Regions from separate parts of the Janthinobacterium sp. JC611 genome, predicted to be linked through region 3. Evidence: predicted binding sites of a transcription regulator. Region 3 holds the regulator's gene; each other region holds the start of a gene.
What was found. The regulator FNR, encoded in region 3, switches genes on or off when oxygen is low (the NO sensors DNR and NnrR bind a similar motif). The targets are predictions, from matches to a motif close to TTGATNNNNATCAA.
Positions count from the first base shown of each region.

Region 1: a site for FNR is predicted at 2,260-2,273, ahead of J0O65_RS11865 (universal stress protein). Genes of this name have one in related genera too.
Region 2: a site for FNR is predicted at 1,274-1,287, ahead of J0O65_RS23345 (FliM/FliN family flagellar motor switch protein). Genes of this name have one in related genera too.
Region 4: a site for FNR is predicted at 1,685-1,698, ahead of J0O65_RS04310 (lipid-binding SYLF domain-containing protein). Genes of this name have one in related genera too.

Region 1 covers NZ_JAFLJN010000015.1:197,288-201,456, forward strand. Annotated here, with positions in the region: gene apaG (Co2+/Mg2+ efflux facilitator ApaG/CorD) at 1-278, shown strand, start outside; gene J0O65_RS28120 (hypothetical protein) at 302-436, opposite strand; gene mltA (murein transglycosylase A) at 459-1,727, shown strand; gene J0O65_RS11865 (universal stress protein) at 1,768-2,205, opposite strand; gene J0O65_RS11870 (MFS transporter) at 2,343-3,626, opposite strand; gene J0O65_RS11875 (enoyl-CoA hydratase) at 3,722-4,169, shown strand, end outside.
Region 2 covers NZ_JAFLJN010000037.1:183,290-187,458, forward strand. Annotated here, with positions in the region: gene J0O65_RS23340 (FliM/FliN family flagellar motor switch protein) at 1-227, opposite strand, end outside; gene J0O65_RS23345 (FliM/FliN family flagellar motor switch protein) at 229-1,029, opposite strand; gene fliE (flagellar hook-basal body complex protein FliE) at 1,658-1,996, shown strand; gene fliF (flagellar basal-body MS-ring/collar protein FliF) at 2,057-3,790, shown strand; gene J0O65_RS23360 (flagellar motor switch protein FliG) at 3,768-4,169, shown strand, end outside.
Region 3 covers NZ_JAFLJN010000085.1:64,546-68,714, reverse strand. Annotated here, with positions in the region: gene J0O65_RS27080 (response regulator) at 1-637, opposite strand, end outside; gene fnr (fumarate/nitrate reduction transcriptional regulator Fnr) at 876-1,634, shown strand; gene J0O65_RS27070 (FixH family protein) at 1,772-2,296, opposite strand; gene ccoG (cytochrome c oxidase accessory protein CcoG) at 2,399-3,781, opposite strand; gene ccoP (cytochrome-c oxidase, cbb3-type subunit III) at 3,785-4,169, opposite strand, start outside.
Region 4 covers NZ_JAFLJN010000003.1:304,345-308,513, forward strand. Annotated here, with positions in the region: gene J0O65_RS04300 (bifunctional aminoglycoside phosphotransferase/ATP-binding protein) at 1-47, opposite strand, end outside; gene J0O65_RS04305 (universal stress protein) at 266-703, opposite strand; gene J0O65_RS04310 (lipid-binding SYLF domain-containing protein) at 872-1,597, opposite strand; gene J0O65_RS04315 (nitroreductase family protein) at 1,914-2,588, shown strand; gene J0O65_RS04320 (flavodoxin family protein) at 2,643-3,161, shown strand; gene J0O65_RS04325 (BON domain-containing protein) at 3,465-4,124, opposite strand.

The DNA.
Region 1 (4,169 bases), on a different contig from region 3:
GCGTCGTCAACACGGGGACCGTTGGCGCGCAACTGATTTCGCGCCACTGGGTCATCACGGATGCGAACAACAAGGTGGAAGAGGTGCGCGGCCTGGGCGCCGTCGGCCACCAGCCGCTGCTGCAGCCGGGCGAGCAGTTCGAATACACGAGCGGCACCATGCTGGGCACGCCGCAAGGCTCGATGCATGGCGAATATTTTTGCGTGGCCGAAGACGGCCATCAGTTTGAAGCTTTGATTCCCGAGTTCGTGCTGTCGGTGCCGCGTACCCTGCATTGACGAAACGCCGGGGGCTTGCCCCCTTATTTCAGTTTTTCGGTGGCGTCCTGCTCTTCACCGAGCTGCTTGCGTGCCGGCGGTGCGGGTTTTTTACCCGAATACATGGTCCACCAGACTATGAATGCCAGCAAGAAGAACGCCACCAGCGCCTCTATCATCAAGATCCACATACGCACCCCTATGTTATTTACCCGCAGCTTAGTATTTACCCGCCATCTCTTTACACGCGGTAGTCTACCCGTTTCAGTCGGCGCCGTCGCGCTTGCGCTTTCCGCCTGCACCACGCCGTCGGCGCCGCCTGCTGCCACCGGCGGCAAGGCGCCGGCCATCGCTCCGACCGTCGTCAAGCCGGTGCCGGCCAAGCCGGCCGACGCCAAGGAGGCCGCGGATGTGGCTGCTCCTACCTTCGTGCCCGCCAAGTTTGCCGCCTTGCCTGGCTGGGCCCGCGACGACATGCGCGCCGCCTGGCCCGCCTTCATGGCTTCGTGTGGCGTGCTGGTGAAGCGTCCTGACTGGAAGGAATCGTGCACGATCGCGCGCCAGGTGAATGCCGACAGCGACAAGGCCATCCGCCTGTTTTTCGAAACCTTCTTTGTGCCCAATCAAGTCGTCACCGCCGATGGCGCCAGCACCGGCCTCGTCACCGGCTATTACGAACCGTTGCTGCACGGCGCGCGCAAGCGCGGCGGCCCGTACCAGACGCCGCTGTACAAGGTGCCCGACGACCTGGTTTCGGTCGACCTGGCCGGCGTGTATCCGGAATTGAAGAACATGCGCTTGCGTGGCAAGCTGGTCGGCAAGAAGGTGATACCGTATGCGACCCGCGCCGACATCGAGCGCGCCACCTCCGTCACGGGCAAGGAATTGCTGTGGGTGGATGACGAAGTCGAGGCGTTCTTCCTGCAAGTGCAGGGTTCCGGGCGCGTGCAGCTGACCGATACGCAGGAAACCGTGCGCGTGGCGTATGCGGATCAAAACGGCCACCCCTACAAATCGATCGGCCGCTACCTGGTCGACAAGGGCGAGCTGACGTTGAACCAGGCGTCGGCGCAGGGCATCAAGGCGTGGATCGCCGGCCATCCCACGCGCAAGGATGAATTGTTCAATGCCAATCCCAGCTATGTGTTCTTCAAGGAAGAGCGCCTGCCCGATCCGAAAGTGGGGCCGAAGGGGGCGCTGGGCGTGCCGCTGACGCCGCAGCGCTCGGTGGCCATCGATTCGCGCTTCCTGCCGCTCGGTGCGCCCGTGTTCCTGTCCACCACGCAAGCCAACAGCGAGATTCCCATGCAGCGCCTGGTGATGGCGCAGGATACGGGCGGCGCCATTCGCGGGCCGATCCGTGTCGATTATTTCTTTGGTTTTGGCGCGGAAGCGGCCGAGAATGCGGGCCGCATGAAGCAGAGCGGCGCCGTGTGGGTGTTGCTGCCGAAGCAGGCGCCGGCGCGCTGAGTTTATCGCGGCGCCGGGCGGGGATTGCGCTAGCGCAAGGTTAGCGCAGGACCATCACTGGCAAGTGCGTATGCGCCAGCACTTTTTGCGTTTCGCTGCCCACGAACAGCTTGTTCAAGCCCTTGCGGCCATGCGAGGCCATCAGGATGATGTCGCAATGGTGGGTTTGCGCCGCATTGACGATTTCGTCGTGCGGGCTCGGCGACACGGCCACCACGCCTTCGAAGGGCACGCCGGCGGCGCGTGCCGCCGCGCCGATCTTGTCGATGGCGCGTTGCGATGCTTCCTGCATCTGCTGTTCATACAGGCTGGCGTCGAGCACGATGCCGCCGTCGGCCATCGGCGAGAACGGGAAAGGCTGCACCACGCTGATGGCGACCAGCTTGGCCTTGTTCAATTGGGCGAAGGCGAGGGCGGTCTCGGCGGCTTTGTCGGACAACGGCGAGCCGTCGGTGGGAAATAAGATGGTGTTAAACATGGCGTGCTCCTCAAGTGATGTCAGACAGCTTATGGATTTACATCAATTAAAACCTTGATATAAATCAAACCTCGCAAGCTTTGGCATGAATAGTGTCGCCAAGGCAATCTTCTGGCAGTGTATGCCCGTTCATCGCTTCAGGTGCGCACGCTACGCAGCGGCGTGCCCCACACCATGGCAATCGTCAACAGGATGCTGCCTGCCGCGATGCAAACCAGGCCATTGCGCACGCCGAAGTGTTCCGCTACCCAGCCGGCGGCCAGCGCGCCCAGCGGCGCCGTCGCCACCGTCAGGAAGCGCATGGTCGACGTCATGCGGCCCAGCATGGGGTCGGGCGTGACTTTCTGGCGCAAGCCCAGGTAGGGAATAAAAAACAGCATCACGCCGCAATCGAAAAAGAACATCAGCACGGCATAAGCGACGGCGCTGGCGACCGCGCTGCCAAACAGTGCTGCCGGAATCGTTGGTGTCAGGGCAAAGCAGAGCGAGGTCGATGCCAGGCCGATCAGGATGGTGCGTCCGGCGCCATAGCGCTTCGTCAGCGGTTTGACGATGAAGGCGCTGAGCAGGACGCCGGCGCCGCCCAGCATCTGCGTCATGCCCAGCACGCCAGGGCTCATGCCCAGGTTGCGTGTGGCGAACAGCACCGTCAAGGCCATGCTGGCGTAAAACAGGAAGTGCCAGATGCCGGCGCCCCAGGCCAGTGCGCGCAGCAGTGGTTCGCGCCAGACGAACAGCAAGCCGTCGGCGATGTCGCGCAGGGCGTGCTTGTCGGAGGGCGCCGGCCGTGGGTCGCGCACGCTCATGGCGCGCAAATTGAAGACGGAAATCAGATAAGCGCACGCCGTGCACAGGATGGCGGCGGGCGCGGACAAGACCTGCACCAGCACGCCGGCCAGGCCGGGGCCGATCAGGCGCGAAGCCGATTCGGTGGCGGCGAATTTCGATTGCGCATCGATCAAGCCATCGCGGCCCACCAGGAAGGTCAAAAACACTTGCTCGGCGCCGCCGCCGACGACAAAGCCCGTGCCGATGATGAACCCCACTATATATAACCACGGCATCGACAGCACGCCGCACCAGTAAGCCACGGCCACGCTGGCCAGGGCCAGGCCGGACATGCTTTCGCTGAAGAGCATGATCGGGTGCTTGCTGCGCCGATCCAGCAGCACGCCGACGGGCAAGCCGAACAGGGCGAACGGCAGCGCCTGCAGGGCGACCAGCACGCCCATCTGTTCCGGCGTTGCATGCAGCAAGAGTACCGCGCACAGGGGCAGGGCCAGCGAGGTGATCTGGGCGCCAAAGCAATTGAGGCCATTGCTGAACCATAGACGGCGAAAATTGACGCTGGCGGCGCTGCCGTCGCCGCGCAGGTAATGGGCGCAGTATTGAAAGAAGGAGGAGAAAATACGCAGCTCGATAAAAGATGATCGGACTCACAATAATAGCAGCGCGCCTGTCGCGCCGCTGCCGTTAGCCGCTACAATCGTTGCACCGTTCATCCAGAGGAGACACTATGCAATACGAAGACTTGATCATCGATATCCAGGACAAAGTGGCGGTCATCCGCCTGAATCGCCCGAAGGCATTGAACGCCTTGAACGACAATATGATGAATGAGCTGGGCGACGCCCTGCTGAAGTTCGATGCGGATGACAATATCGGCTGTATCGTGCTCACGGGCAGCGAAAAAGCGTTTGCCGCCGGCGCCGATATCGCCGCCATGGCCGATTACACGTATCCCGACACCTTTACCCAAGGTTATATCAGCCGCAATTGGGAGTATATCTTGCGTGTGCGCAAACCGGTGGTGGGCGCGGTGGCTGGTTATGCGCTCGGTGGCGGTTGCGAACTGGCCATGATGTGCGATTTCCTGATCGCCGCCGACAGCGCCAAATTCGGCCAGCCGGAAATCAAGGTCGGCGTCACGCCAGGCGCGGGCGGCACGCAGCGTTTGCCGCGCG
Region 2 (4,169 bases), on a different contig from region 3:
TCGAGTTCGATCACGCTTTCCGGGCCGATGGCCATCAACTCTTCCAGCGATATGCGGGCCGAGCCCACTTCCAGGGTCAGGGTGACGGGAATCTTGCGCATCATCTGCGGAATGTCGCGCCGCGCGCGGCCGCTGGCCACTTCGGACACGTCGCCCTGGTCGATGATCATGTCATCGCCCAGGTCTTCCAGCAGGGTTTCGCTCTGGTTGGTATCGGTCATATTCATATTATTCGACATCTTCAAAGGAGGTTAAACAGAGCTTGCCCTTGTGTTCGGAAACAGCAGCTGTAAATAAACGGGAATCGTCGAGCATGACGTCGGTACGGCTGAGGCTAACGGGAATCACGTCGCCCACGCGCAGGTCGAACAAGGCGCCCAGTTGCACCTGTTTGCTGACGAGCCGGCCTTCCAGCGTCACTTGCAAACGCGACGCCAGCGGGCGCACGCTGCCACGCAAGGCTTTCTTCGCCTGCGCGCGCTCGGGCAGCAGCCCGCGCAACACGTCGGCCATCAGGCGCTTGTCCAGCGAGAACCAGAACTGACCGCTCTGCCCCGCTTCGACGTCGCTCAGCGCCACGGTGACGATCCAGCTGCCGCGCGCCGGATGCACGCCCGACTGCGCGGCGACCTCGGCACTGGTGTCGATGTCGCTGCTCTTGCCCAGGGTTTGCAGGTTCTTGTGGACGCGGGCGAACAAACTGTTCACCAACTGTTGTCCAAGCACCACAGCGAGGCGCTCCTCCGTGGCGGTCACGCGCACCTGCGCCGGATCGGGCAGCGCCCCCTTGGCGCCGGCACTACCATAGCGATAGTTCAGCACGCTCAAGAGTATCTGCCGTTCGAGGGCAAAGCCCGTCTGGCCGGCCGGCGTGGAAAAACTCAGCCAGCGGTTCACGCTGTCTTCGTTCTCCACGCGCGACAAGGTCACGGCATCGATCTGGAAGTTGCCCCAGTAGCGACGACTCATCGGCTGGCGCAAGGCCACGGCCAGGTCGTCGCGTAGCTGGGCGCCGAATACATGCAGCAAATGAACAGGACGTCCAAGCAGACAGGAATCGAGGACTTGATGGCGCACAGTTTGATCTGTCTTGGTAATGATTGTCATGTAGTGGTCATGTCGGTATTGCGGTGGCAGAACAAATTATACGGATCGCCCGAAATTAAATACAGCGTCATCTTGCCCTGGCGAACTGGTCCGCAAGCAAACGATTGCGCATCGTATCGCATGCTAGATGACTACGGTGCTGAACAATACATGAAAAAGCCAAATATTGCCATGTATCAATATTCCTTGAGGCAATCCTCTCTTTACTTTATAGTTGCCTACAGGTAAGCTTATGGCGACCAAATGTCGATTTGCAGTGCGCCATTCCGCTTACCTGATTCCGGTTTTATGGCAGTTTCCAGTTCTTCTTATTGCCATCAGCAGAAACCATTATCAGATAAATATTAGTTGTCATGGCCATGTAAATCACGTCGGCATGGGTTTGCCGGGGTTGTTTGAATCTGCTTGAGCGGATGGTGTGGCAACTGATAAAACTGATGGGCCCTGCACATCGGGCCGGGCACGATGGCATTGAATCTAATGTCTGCCGGAATGGCAACACCAGTAATTCTGATTGATACGTCACCGCATATTGAAAGTAGAGGGCACGATGAGCAACGAACTCGCAGGTCTGATCAAGGCCGATCTGGCAGCACTGAGCAATGACGCGCGCGCCCTGGGCGCCAGCATCGCGCCGGCCGCCCAGTTCGGCGCACCGGAAGCATCCGGCTTCTCCTTCGCGCAAAGCATGCAAGACGCCATCGGCAAGGTCAACGGCGATGACCGCCTGGCCGCGCAAAAAATGAGCGACGTCGACAGCGGCAAGAGCGACGACATGGTCGGCGCCATGCTGGCCAGCCAGGAAGCGAGCCTGTCCTTCTCCATGTTGATGCAAGTGCGCAACAAAGTCATGGGCGCCGTCGACGAACTCATCAAACTGCCTCTGTAATCTTCACGTCCTGATCCACGCCCAGCCTCCCAGCGAAAGTTACCCCAAGTGATTACCACCATGAAGTCCGCATTTGCGCGCTGGCGCCCTGGCGCCCAGCCCGCCATCCCGCCCGCCCTGCTGAAAAACCTGGTTCCCATCGTCGTGCTGGCCATCGGCATCACCGCCATGGTGACCATGTATGCCTGGCGCGACCAGGCCAACTACAAGCCGGTGTTTGGCGCGCGCGAAAAAGTGGCCGTGACGGACATGATGGCCACGCTGGACGCCGAGCACATCCCCTACCGCCTGCATCCGGACAGCGGCCAGGTGCTGGTGCCCGACGCCATGTTGGGCAAGGTGCGCATGCTGCTCGCCTCGAAGGGCGTGACGGCGCAACTGCCGGCCGGCCTGGAACTGATGGACAAGAATGACCCGCTGGGTGTGTCCCAGTTCGTGCAGGACGTGCGCTTCCGCCGCGGCCTGGAAGGCGAACTGGCGCAAAGCATCATGACGATGGACGCGATCGCTTCGGCGCGCGTCCATCTGTCGATTGCCAAGTCGACGTCGTTCGTCGCCAGCGACGGCGACAAATCGTCCGCCTCGATCGTGGTGGCGCTGAAACCGGGCCGCACCCTGGCGCCGGAACAGATCGCCGCCGTCATCAACATGGTGGCCGGCAGCGTCGCCAGCCTGGCGCCCACGCGCGTGAGCCTGGTCGACCAGGGCGGCAACCTGCTGTCCGCGCACGTCGACCTGACGGACGGCTTCGATGCCTCGGCCGCCGGCAATGAAGGCGCCAAGCGCTTCCAGGATGAGATCCGCCGCAACGTCACGGGCTTGCTCGGTCCCGTCATCGGCGAAGACAACTTCAAGCTCAGCGTGACGGCCGCCGTGAACAACGACCGCGTGGACGAAACGCTGGAAAAATACGGCGAAGCCCCGAAAGTGACGAGCGAAGCGATGCGCGAAGAACAGGAACGCAACCGCACCGTGGCCGGCATCCCGGGCAGCCTGTCGAACCGTCCGCCGGCGGCCGCCGTGCCGGCACCGACCGACGCCGCCGGCGCCGCCCCTGCCGATGGCGCGCCGAAGCCGTCCGACGACGGCACGGCCCGCAAGAACGCCACCACGCGCCAGTACGCCTACGACCGCAGCATCACGCAGATCAAGCGCAGCCGTGGCCGCCTGGAAAAACTCAGCGTCGCCGTCGTCCTCAACAGCGCCGCCGCACCGAATCCGAAAACCGGCTGGACTCCTGCCGAACTGGGCAATATTGAAAAAATGCTCAACAGCGGCCTCGGCATCAACGCCCAGCGCGGCGACAGCCTGAGCCTGACGGCGCTGCCCTTCCCGGCCAAGCCGCCCGTGGCGCAGTGGTGGGAAGAGCGCGACACCGTCGTCGATTTCAGCAGCTGGCTGCTGTACGCCCTGGGCGCCGTGCTCGGCTACTTCCTGATCCTGCGTCCGCTGCTGCGCCTGTTGACCACGCGCCTGGCGCCGCCGACGCTGAAACAGCTCGACCCGGCCCTGGCACTGGGCGGCAGCAACGCCGCCGGCGCGAATGGCGCGGCCGTTGCCGGCGCGCCTGCCCTGGGCGTGAATGGCACACCGCTGGCGCTCGAAGGCGAAGCCGCCGCCGGCGGCAGCATGCCGGTCGTGCCGCTGCTGGAAAATTATGACTTGCCGCCACCCGGCTCGGCGGTCGACGTGATGGTCGACCACCTGAAAGTGCTGGCGGAAAAAGAACCCGAGCGTGTCGCCGAAGTCGTCAAACAATGGATGCAGAAAAATGGCCGAACTCAACAACAATAATTTCCCTGACGACGCAGAAGTCGAGAGCGTCAATCTGAGCCCTGTGGAACAGGCCGCCATCGTGCTGCTGAGCATCGGCGAAGAACAGGCGGCCAATGTGCTGCGCTGCCTGTCGCGTGAAGAATTGCTGGAAGTCACGCAGGTGATGTCGCGCATGAGCGGCATCAAGGTCGAATCCGTGAAAACGGCCATGCAGACCTTCTTCGACGACTACCGCCAGCAAAGCGGCGTGCACGGCGCCTCGCGCAGCTACCTGAAGCGCTCGCTGGACATGGCGCTGGGCAGCGATATCGCAAATAGCGTGCTGAACAACATTTACGGCGACGCGATCCGCCCGAAAATGGCGCGCCTGCAGTGGGCCTCGCCAAAATGGCTGGCC
Region 3 (4,169 bases):
GCAGCACGTAGCGCGGCACGGCGCCGCGCGTGAGAATGAAGTAATAGCCGCTCTTGCCGATCTTTTCCGAGCGCAGGCGCCCCAGCAGGTTGTCCTTGTACAGGCGCAGCACGCCGATCACGACGCCGGCCACCTGGCCGTCGGCGGCCAGCACGGGCGCGACCATCTGCACGATGGGCATGCCGCTGGACTTGCCCAGCATCGGTTCGGTGATCATGGGCTGGCGCGTGCGCAGCACGGCCTGGAAGTACTCGCGCTCGGCGACGTTGATGCCGGCGCGCCCCGCCACCTTCGGCATGTCGGCCACGATGGCGCCTTGCGCGTCGAGCACCAGCACGTCGTCGAACAGCACCAGCATCGAGCGGCGCGCATAGTATTCGCGCAGCTTGTCCGGCTGGGCGATCAGCTCCGGCGGCTGCTGTTTCGCCGTCAGGGCGACGATCTGCAGCAGCATGCCCAGCTTGTCGTCGAGCTCGGCAGCGGTGCGGGTGATCAGGGACGCCTGTTGGCTCAGCAATACGCGGGTGAAGTCGTCGCGCATGTGCCGCACCTGGATCATGGTGACCAGCGCGATCATGGCGATCGAGGTCAGGCTGGTGGCCAGCGCGACTTTTGCTTTAATGCCGAGAGGCTTCATGATTTCCTTTTCAGTACCGTGCGGCACAGGCGGCAGATAATGCTGTTAGGAATTTTCCTATCAATACATCAACTTGGCAAGCATCGCCACGCAAATGGCCTTCCCCGCCTGGGCTTTTGACGATGTTGCCATATAATTAAAGGCTGGAGATCGTTTTTCAGCGAAATTGCGGTGAAATTGGCACACGGCAACCGTGTATGCAGTAAACTCGTTGTTGCATTTTCTAAAAGGTACCGACATGACTGAAGCGCTACTCACTCCCACCTTGCCCACAGTGAACGTGGAAGCGTTGCGTGCGCGATGCTCGACCTGCAGCATGCATCAATTGTGCCTGCCGATGGGCCTCGATATGGGCGATATGGACAGGCTGGACCAGATCATCGGCCGTCGTCGCAAGATCGCGCGCGGCGCCTCGCTGTTCCGCATCGGCGACCCGTTCCAGAACCTGTACGCGATCCGCCTGGGCCACTTCAAGACCTACCAGATCAATCCGGGTGGCGAGGAGCAGGTGACGGGTTTCCAGATGGCGGGCGAATTGCTGGGCATGGACGCCATCAGCGCCGACCGTCACCACTGTAACGCGGTGGCGCTGGAAGACAGCGAAGTGTGTGAAATTCCGTTTTCCAGCCTGGAACAATTGCTGGGCAATATGCCGACCCTGCTGCGCCATTTCCACCGCATGATGAGCCAGGAAATCACGCGCGAGCAAAGCGTGATGCTGTTGCTGGGCAATATGCAGGCGACGCAGCGTTTTGCCGCCTTCATCGTCAACCTGGCGTCGCGCTACGAGGCGCGCGGCTATTCGGGCAGCAAATTCCAGCTGCGCATGTCGCGCGAGGAAATCGGCAACTACCTGGGCCTGACCATCGAGAGCGTCAGCCGCCTGCTGTCCAAGTTCAAGAAGGAAGGCTGGCTGCGCGTCTCCAACCGCGAGATCGAGATCCTGCAGCCGGCCAAGTTGAAAGCCATAACGGCCGGCACGGACACCTGCAAGTAACAGCACCGTCAAAACCTACTGCGCGTCGCGCTTTGCGGTCTGCGATGCTCGCTGGCTCGGCGCCCCCGTGCATAGCACAGCTGCGCTTCTCAACCACAAATCACGGCCGCTCGCTACGGTTTTCCCGGCACTGTACGTTACAGTTCTTCATCCGCATGCAGCGCGATGCTGCGTTGCAGCGGCCAGGTCCAGATGCCGGACAGGCGCCACTCGCGTTTGTCGTTTTCCACCAGCACTTGCCAGCGGCTGCGCTCGAGCATCGGCAGCGCGACGGAAAAATTGCCGGCCGCATCGGGTTGCACCAGCAGCTTGATATCCTTTTCCGGTAACGTCGCATGCGCCAGGTGCAGCTGCAAAGGCCCCTGGTAAGCCTTGCCGAAGCTGTGCACGGAACCACTGAGGCGCGCCGACGCCACGTCGTACGACAGGCTGGTATCCATCGCCAGGTCGCTGGCGACCGTGTCGCGCTTCAAATCCTGGTTGATCGCCTTGCCCTGCTTGTAATAATCGCCCACCACCAGCGCATCGGGCTGCGTAAACGCGATATAGCCCATGAAGCTGCCGACGACCACGGACAGGCCGGGGCCGATCATCAGCAGCCATGGCCAGCGATGCTTGTACCACGGTGCAACGGGCGCTTGCAGTTTCAGACTGTCGGACATGCTATTTCTCCTGTTTAATCAGCCAGTCCCCATGCGGGGACCGGCCTTCCTGCAACTTCGTGGCGGCGGCGAGGGCACCCGGTCCCCGTCCGCCTTTCCTTGTTAACGCGGCACGATGAAGACCGCGCTTTCACGCACATGCAGCGCTGGGTCGTCCAGCGAGTGCAATTCGATCGCAATCTTGTTCGACCCCTTCTCGCCCACGCCGTGCGGCACGCGCAGGCGGATCGGCCAGCCCAGCGTTTCCGTTGGCTGCAAGGTCACTTCTTCGCGCGTCAGCAAGGTCAGGCCCGGCAAGCCGGAAGCGCTGATTTTAAAATGCTGGCTTTGCTCCGAGGTGTTCATGATCTGCAAGCGGTAGACGTTTTCGATCATGCCGTCTTCCACTTCGCGTCCCATCGAACCGCGGTCGCGGATCACGTCCATTTTCAGGGGCGTGCGCAGCGCCAGCGAAGTGCATACGGCGATGATGATCAGGGCCAGGATGGAAGTGTAGATCAAGACGCGCGGGCGCATGGCGCGCTGGCGTATCTGCTGCGAATTGAAGTTGTTTTCCATCGCATGGTCGGTACTGTAGCGTATCAGTCCCCGTGGCCGCTCGACCTTGTCCATCACGCTGTTGCAGGCATCGACGCAAGCGGCGCAGCCGATGCATTCATACTGCAGGCCGTTGCGGATATCGATACCGGTCGGACACACCTGCACGCACAGGGTACAGTCGATGCAATCGCCCAGCCTGGCGTTGTTGCCGGCCTTCTTGCTCAGTGCACCGCGTGGTTCGCCGCGCTTGGCATCGTAGGTGATGATCAGGGTGTCCTGGTCGAACATGGCGCTCTGGAAGCGCGCGTAGGGGCACATGTATTTGCACACCTGCTCGCGCAGCCAGCCCGCGTTGCCGTAGGTTGCCAGGCTGTAGAACAAGACCCAGAACCATTCCCAGGGACCGAAGTTCAGCGTGGTCACCGAGTGCGCCAGTTCCTTGATCGGCGTGAAGTAGCCGACAAAGGTAAAGCCCGTCCACAGGGCGATGGCGCCCCATGCCAGGTGCTTGGCCGTCTTCTTGACGGCCTTGCGCACGGACGGGCCCTGCTTGTCGAGGGCCATGCGCGCGCTGCGCGTGCCCTCGATGCGGCGTTCGACCCACAGGAAGATTTCCGTGTACACCGTTTGCGGGCAAGAGAATCCGCACCACACCCGCCCGGCAATGGCCGTGACGAGGAACAACAGATACGCACAGATGATCAGCAGGGCCGCCAGATAGATGAAATCCTGGGGCCACAGCACGACGCCGAAAATGTAGAACTTGCGCGTGGTCAAATCGAACAGCAGGGCTTGCCTGCCATTCCAGGTCAACCACGGCAAGCCGTAGAACGCCAGCTGGGTAAGCCATACGCATACCCATCGCCAGGTAGCGTAGCGTCCTTTGGCCTCGCGAGGGTAGATTTGCTCGCGGGCCGCATACATCTTGATGACTTGAGGTTCCATTGCTTACTTTGCGGGCGCCTGCGGATTCGACAGGCTCCAGACATACGCCGACAGCACGTGTACCTTGGATTCGCCGAGGAAGTCGCTGAAGGCCGGCATGGTGTTGCTGCGTCCCTTGCGGACGGTTTCCATGATGGTATCGGCGCTGCCGCCGTACAGCCAGATCTTGTCCGTCAGGTTGGGCGCGCCCAGCATCTGGTTGCCCTTCGCATCGGCGCCGTGACAGGCCATGCAGGCGCCAAACTTGGCCTTGCCCAGCACGGACTTGACGGGGTCGGAGGTGGAACCGGACAGGTTCAGCACATAATGGGCCACGTTCTCGACATCCTTTTCGGAGCCCAGGGCGGCGCCCATCGGTGGCATCTGCCCATTGCGGCCGTGCATGATG
Region 4 (4,169 bases), on a different contig from region 3:
TCCTGCATGCCTGGCGATACAGGACGTCCATCGAGCGAGAAATTCAATTCGGCCTGCCTTGCAAAAGTCCTTCCTGTCCCCGGGCGTGACCGGTGGAAGCGAGACCGCACCAGCAAACCGGCTACGGCCTCTGCAGGGGGAAGCATGAGAACCGACGCGCTGACGCAAGACAGCATCGCTTGCTTCCCCATGGTTGCGGACCAGGCCGCCTGCGCCCATCCAGCTGACGCAATCGGTGCGATGGCACACGCCGCAGGGCTACCTGTCAGCGATATACGAGCACTGGCAACTTGCTGTGTGTCAGCACTTTCTGTGTCTCGCTGCCCATCAGCATACCCCGCATCCCACGCCGTCCATGCGACGCCATGGCGATCAGGTCGCAGTGGCGGCTGTGCGCAGCCTCGATAATCGCCTCATGGGGATCGTCGTGTTCCATGACCAGCGTCTCATACACGACGCCTTGCGCGCGAGCCGCCTCGGCCACTTGTTCCAGGCAAGCCCTGGCACGCGCCTGGCTATGCGCCGCATAGGTTTCAGGCGTATCGCGCAGCATTTCCGCGCTGGTGCTGAGCACGTGGAACGGCGCCACGACGTGTACGGCCGTCAAGCGTGCACCGCAATCTTTCGCAAACGCCACGCACTGCGCCAGCGCCGCGCGGGACGGGGCTTCCCCATCCGTGGGAAACAAGATGTGTTGAAACATGGCGTACTCCCTGCAGGGTACTAAATTACTTAGCATTAACATCAACCAGCTCGCTACCACGATGCCTTGCTGCCCGGCCACCTGCCAATATGGCAGAGCTGGAACAGGCAGCAAACACGGCTCTGGCGCCAGAGGATATCTGGCATGGCGCCGGCAACGAGGCTGGCCCTATCTGGCAACAGTGGATGCGCTGCCCAAGGCTTGCTGCAACGGCTGGGCCTGCGGATTGCTCACGGTGCCGGCGGCGATATCCTGCGGCCACAGCGCACGGCCATAATAGGCGTTGGTCATGCGCTGATTGAAACGGATATCGTTCACACCCACCGTCAGTACGTCGCCAAACAAGCCCTTGGAGGCGCTCCAGGCCACCACATCGCCGTTGCCCGCCGTGCTCTGGGCCAGCTTGCTCCAGTTGACCACCGTCAGGCCCGCATCGGCGCTCAGCGAGAAGTTATTCTTCTTCATGAATTCCTGTACCGCCTTGTCGTTGTTGAGCACCAGCGCCATCGGCCCCCCTTCGATACCGGCCTGCAGGCCGACCGTCAGGCCGCCCAGATTGTAGAAGGCGGGGCCGCTCCAGCCGCCATCGGCGCGCTTCAACAGCAAGAGTCCCGCGCCGCCATGCGCGCCGATACCCAATGCGGCCCGCCCGTAGGAAGGAACGATCAGCACGCCTTTTGCCTGCTGCAGCAGTTGCTTCATGCGCGGTTCCGCGTCGAGCTGGCGCACTACCGCCAGCGCTTCCGTCACCCGTTGCGCCGCCGTCTGCGCCGTCTCGGCGCCCGCCTCATTCCTGGCAGCCGCGCCATCGCCGGACTGCGCCGTGGCGCCACCGGCGAGTGCGCCTAAGAATCCGGCAAAAAGCCATGCCTTGATATGGTGCTGGATATGCATACGTCCTCCTGTGCTTGCAGCCTGTCGTGATGCGCCGTACATGACCGGCGCGGAAGCATCATACTAGGACGGCGCGCGCTGGGCACTTTGATGTGCGACAAAGGCGTGGAAAAAAATATGAAGGAGAGTTGACGCGAAACAATACGGTAAATGCTCAGTCTGCCAAGTGTCCAGGCAGGCGCCATTCAGCGCCGCCGCGCCATGGCAAAACAGCGCGAACTCTTTCCCCCGTCCGCAGGTCGAACCCACATCCGGAGGCAGCCGCCTCCTGCTAGCTGTCACGACCCTGAACCAGCCTTATCTGAAGGAGCATGCCATGAGTCCGGAAACGAGCCTGCTGACCAGCGATCCGCTACTGCACAACCTGCCACTCGAGAGTGGACAAAGCGCACTGACACCGCTGAGCCAGTCGCTGTGCCAGCTGCTGGAGCAACGGCGCAGCGAGCGTCTTTTCTCGTCGCGCCCGGTACCGGCGCCGGTGCTGGCGCAGCTGCTGTGGGCCGCCTGCGGCGTGAACCGCCAGGAGACGGGACAGCGCACCGCGCCATCGGCGAAGAACTGGCAGGAGATCGATATCTACGTGGCCCAGGACGACGGGCTGTTCCTGTTCGAACCTGCCGCCGGCGCACTGCGCCAGCTGGGACAGCGCGATGTGCGCGCCGCCACCGGCTGGCAGGACTTCGTCGCCGGCGCGCCCGTCAACCTGGTGTATGTCGCCGATCTGGCCAGGATGGATCACGCTCCCCGCTGGGAGCAGAAATTCTATGCCGCGCTCGACACCGGCTTCATCAGCCAGAACGTCTACCTGTTCTGCGCCGCGCAGGGCCTCGCCACCGTGGCCCGCGCCTGGGTGGACCGCCCGGTGCTGGCGCACGTCCTTGGGTTGCGGGACACCCAGCGCATCATGCTGGCGCAGACGGTGGGTTTTCCCGGCCAAGCAATGCAGGCCGCAGCCACGACTGACGGGCAGCCGAACGGTAGCGCCAGCTGACGCGGCCCCGCCCCACCACCACCTCGCCACCATCTGTCCATGGAGGAATGCACCGTGAAAAGCTGTCTGATCGTCTACTATTCGCGCACCGGCGTGACCGACCAGGCCGCCCATGCGCTGGCCGCGGCATGCGGCGCCGATATCGAAGCGCTGCAGCCGCTGCGCTCCTACCGCAACGCCGGCGGCTTCCTGCGCGCCGTATGGGATGCCGTGCGTCGCATTCCCGCTCCCATCGCTGCCACGCAACGGCATCCCTCCGACTATCCGTTCATCGTGCTCGGCACGCCAGTCTGGGCGGGCCATATGAGCGCGCCCATGCGCAACTATATTGAGCAGCAGCGGCAGCACTTCCACCGGGTTGGCCTGTTTTGCACCATGGGAGCACGGGGTGGCGAAGATGCGCTCGACGAAATGGCCGCGCTGTGCCATCGGGAACCGATTGCCAGGCTGTGCTTGCGTGAACACGAAGTGCGATCTGGCCACCATCTCGAACAATTGACGGCACTGGCTGCGGAACTGGGTCGCCTGGGACAAGGCACGCCCGAATTCGCCACCCGGCTATCGCCCGTCTAGGAGATACCGTTCAGCAGGCAGCCAGACGTTGCAGGCCGCCACGATCCAGGCGACCTCACCTAAGTTTAAGTACTAAGAAGTAGAGATAGAGAGTAGGTAGTCGTCGCCAAAGGCAGCAAGCCAGCACGAGATGACTGCGGGCAGGGCCAATCCCGAGAGCGCATACCGGGACGAGAGCGCACATTCTCACGCCGTGCCGCAGCACTCGCATGGAACGGCGCAAGAAAGAGCCAAGGGCACACGGTCATGCCCCGAGCTGCGCCCTGCCGCACTAGGCCAGCGGCACTACGCCGACGGCCATGGCTATGTCAGCGTCGGATTGATCTTGACGTGGTTTTCCACTTCCGTCACGCCAGGCGCATTCCAGGCCGCTTTTTCGGCATCTTCACGCTCCGTCCACGAACGCACCGTGCCGCTCAGCACCACGCGCGGGCCGTGTGCCTCGACGGTCAGGCGCGCCGCGTCAACGGTGGCGCTGCGCTGAAAGGCCGAAATGATCTTTTGCCGTACTTCACCGGCCGAGGCGCTGGGCCGCAAGCTGATCTGGTTGACGACGCTGCGCACGCCGCGCACGTTGTGCACCGCCTCCTCGGCCCGCTGGCGCTGGTAATTCCACGCCACCGGTCCTTCCAGCCGCAGCACGCCATCCTGCACCACCACCTTGATCGCTTCGGACGAGCTGGGCAACTGTGCCTTGAGGGCCGCCACGGCATCGCGCGCGATTTCAGGATCGGGCCGGGCCTGGCCCGCCAGCCTCACCTCGATATCGTTGGCCACGCCGGCCACCCCGGCCACGCCCTTGACGCAGCGCTCGGCCCGCATCTTGTCGCCGAAGCTGTGCGCGAAACCCGACAGCGTGACCACGCCATCCTTGACCGCCACGGCGATATCGCTGGCGGTCACATCAGCCGCCCAGTCCAGTTCATGTTCCACGTTCTTCCGTAGCTCACTATCGCTCAACATATGCACCTCCGTTATTCCGTTGATGTTGGCCCCGCCGTCAGGCCA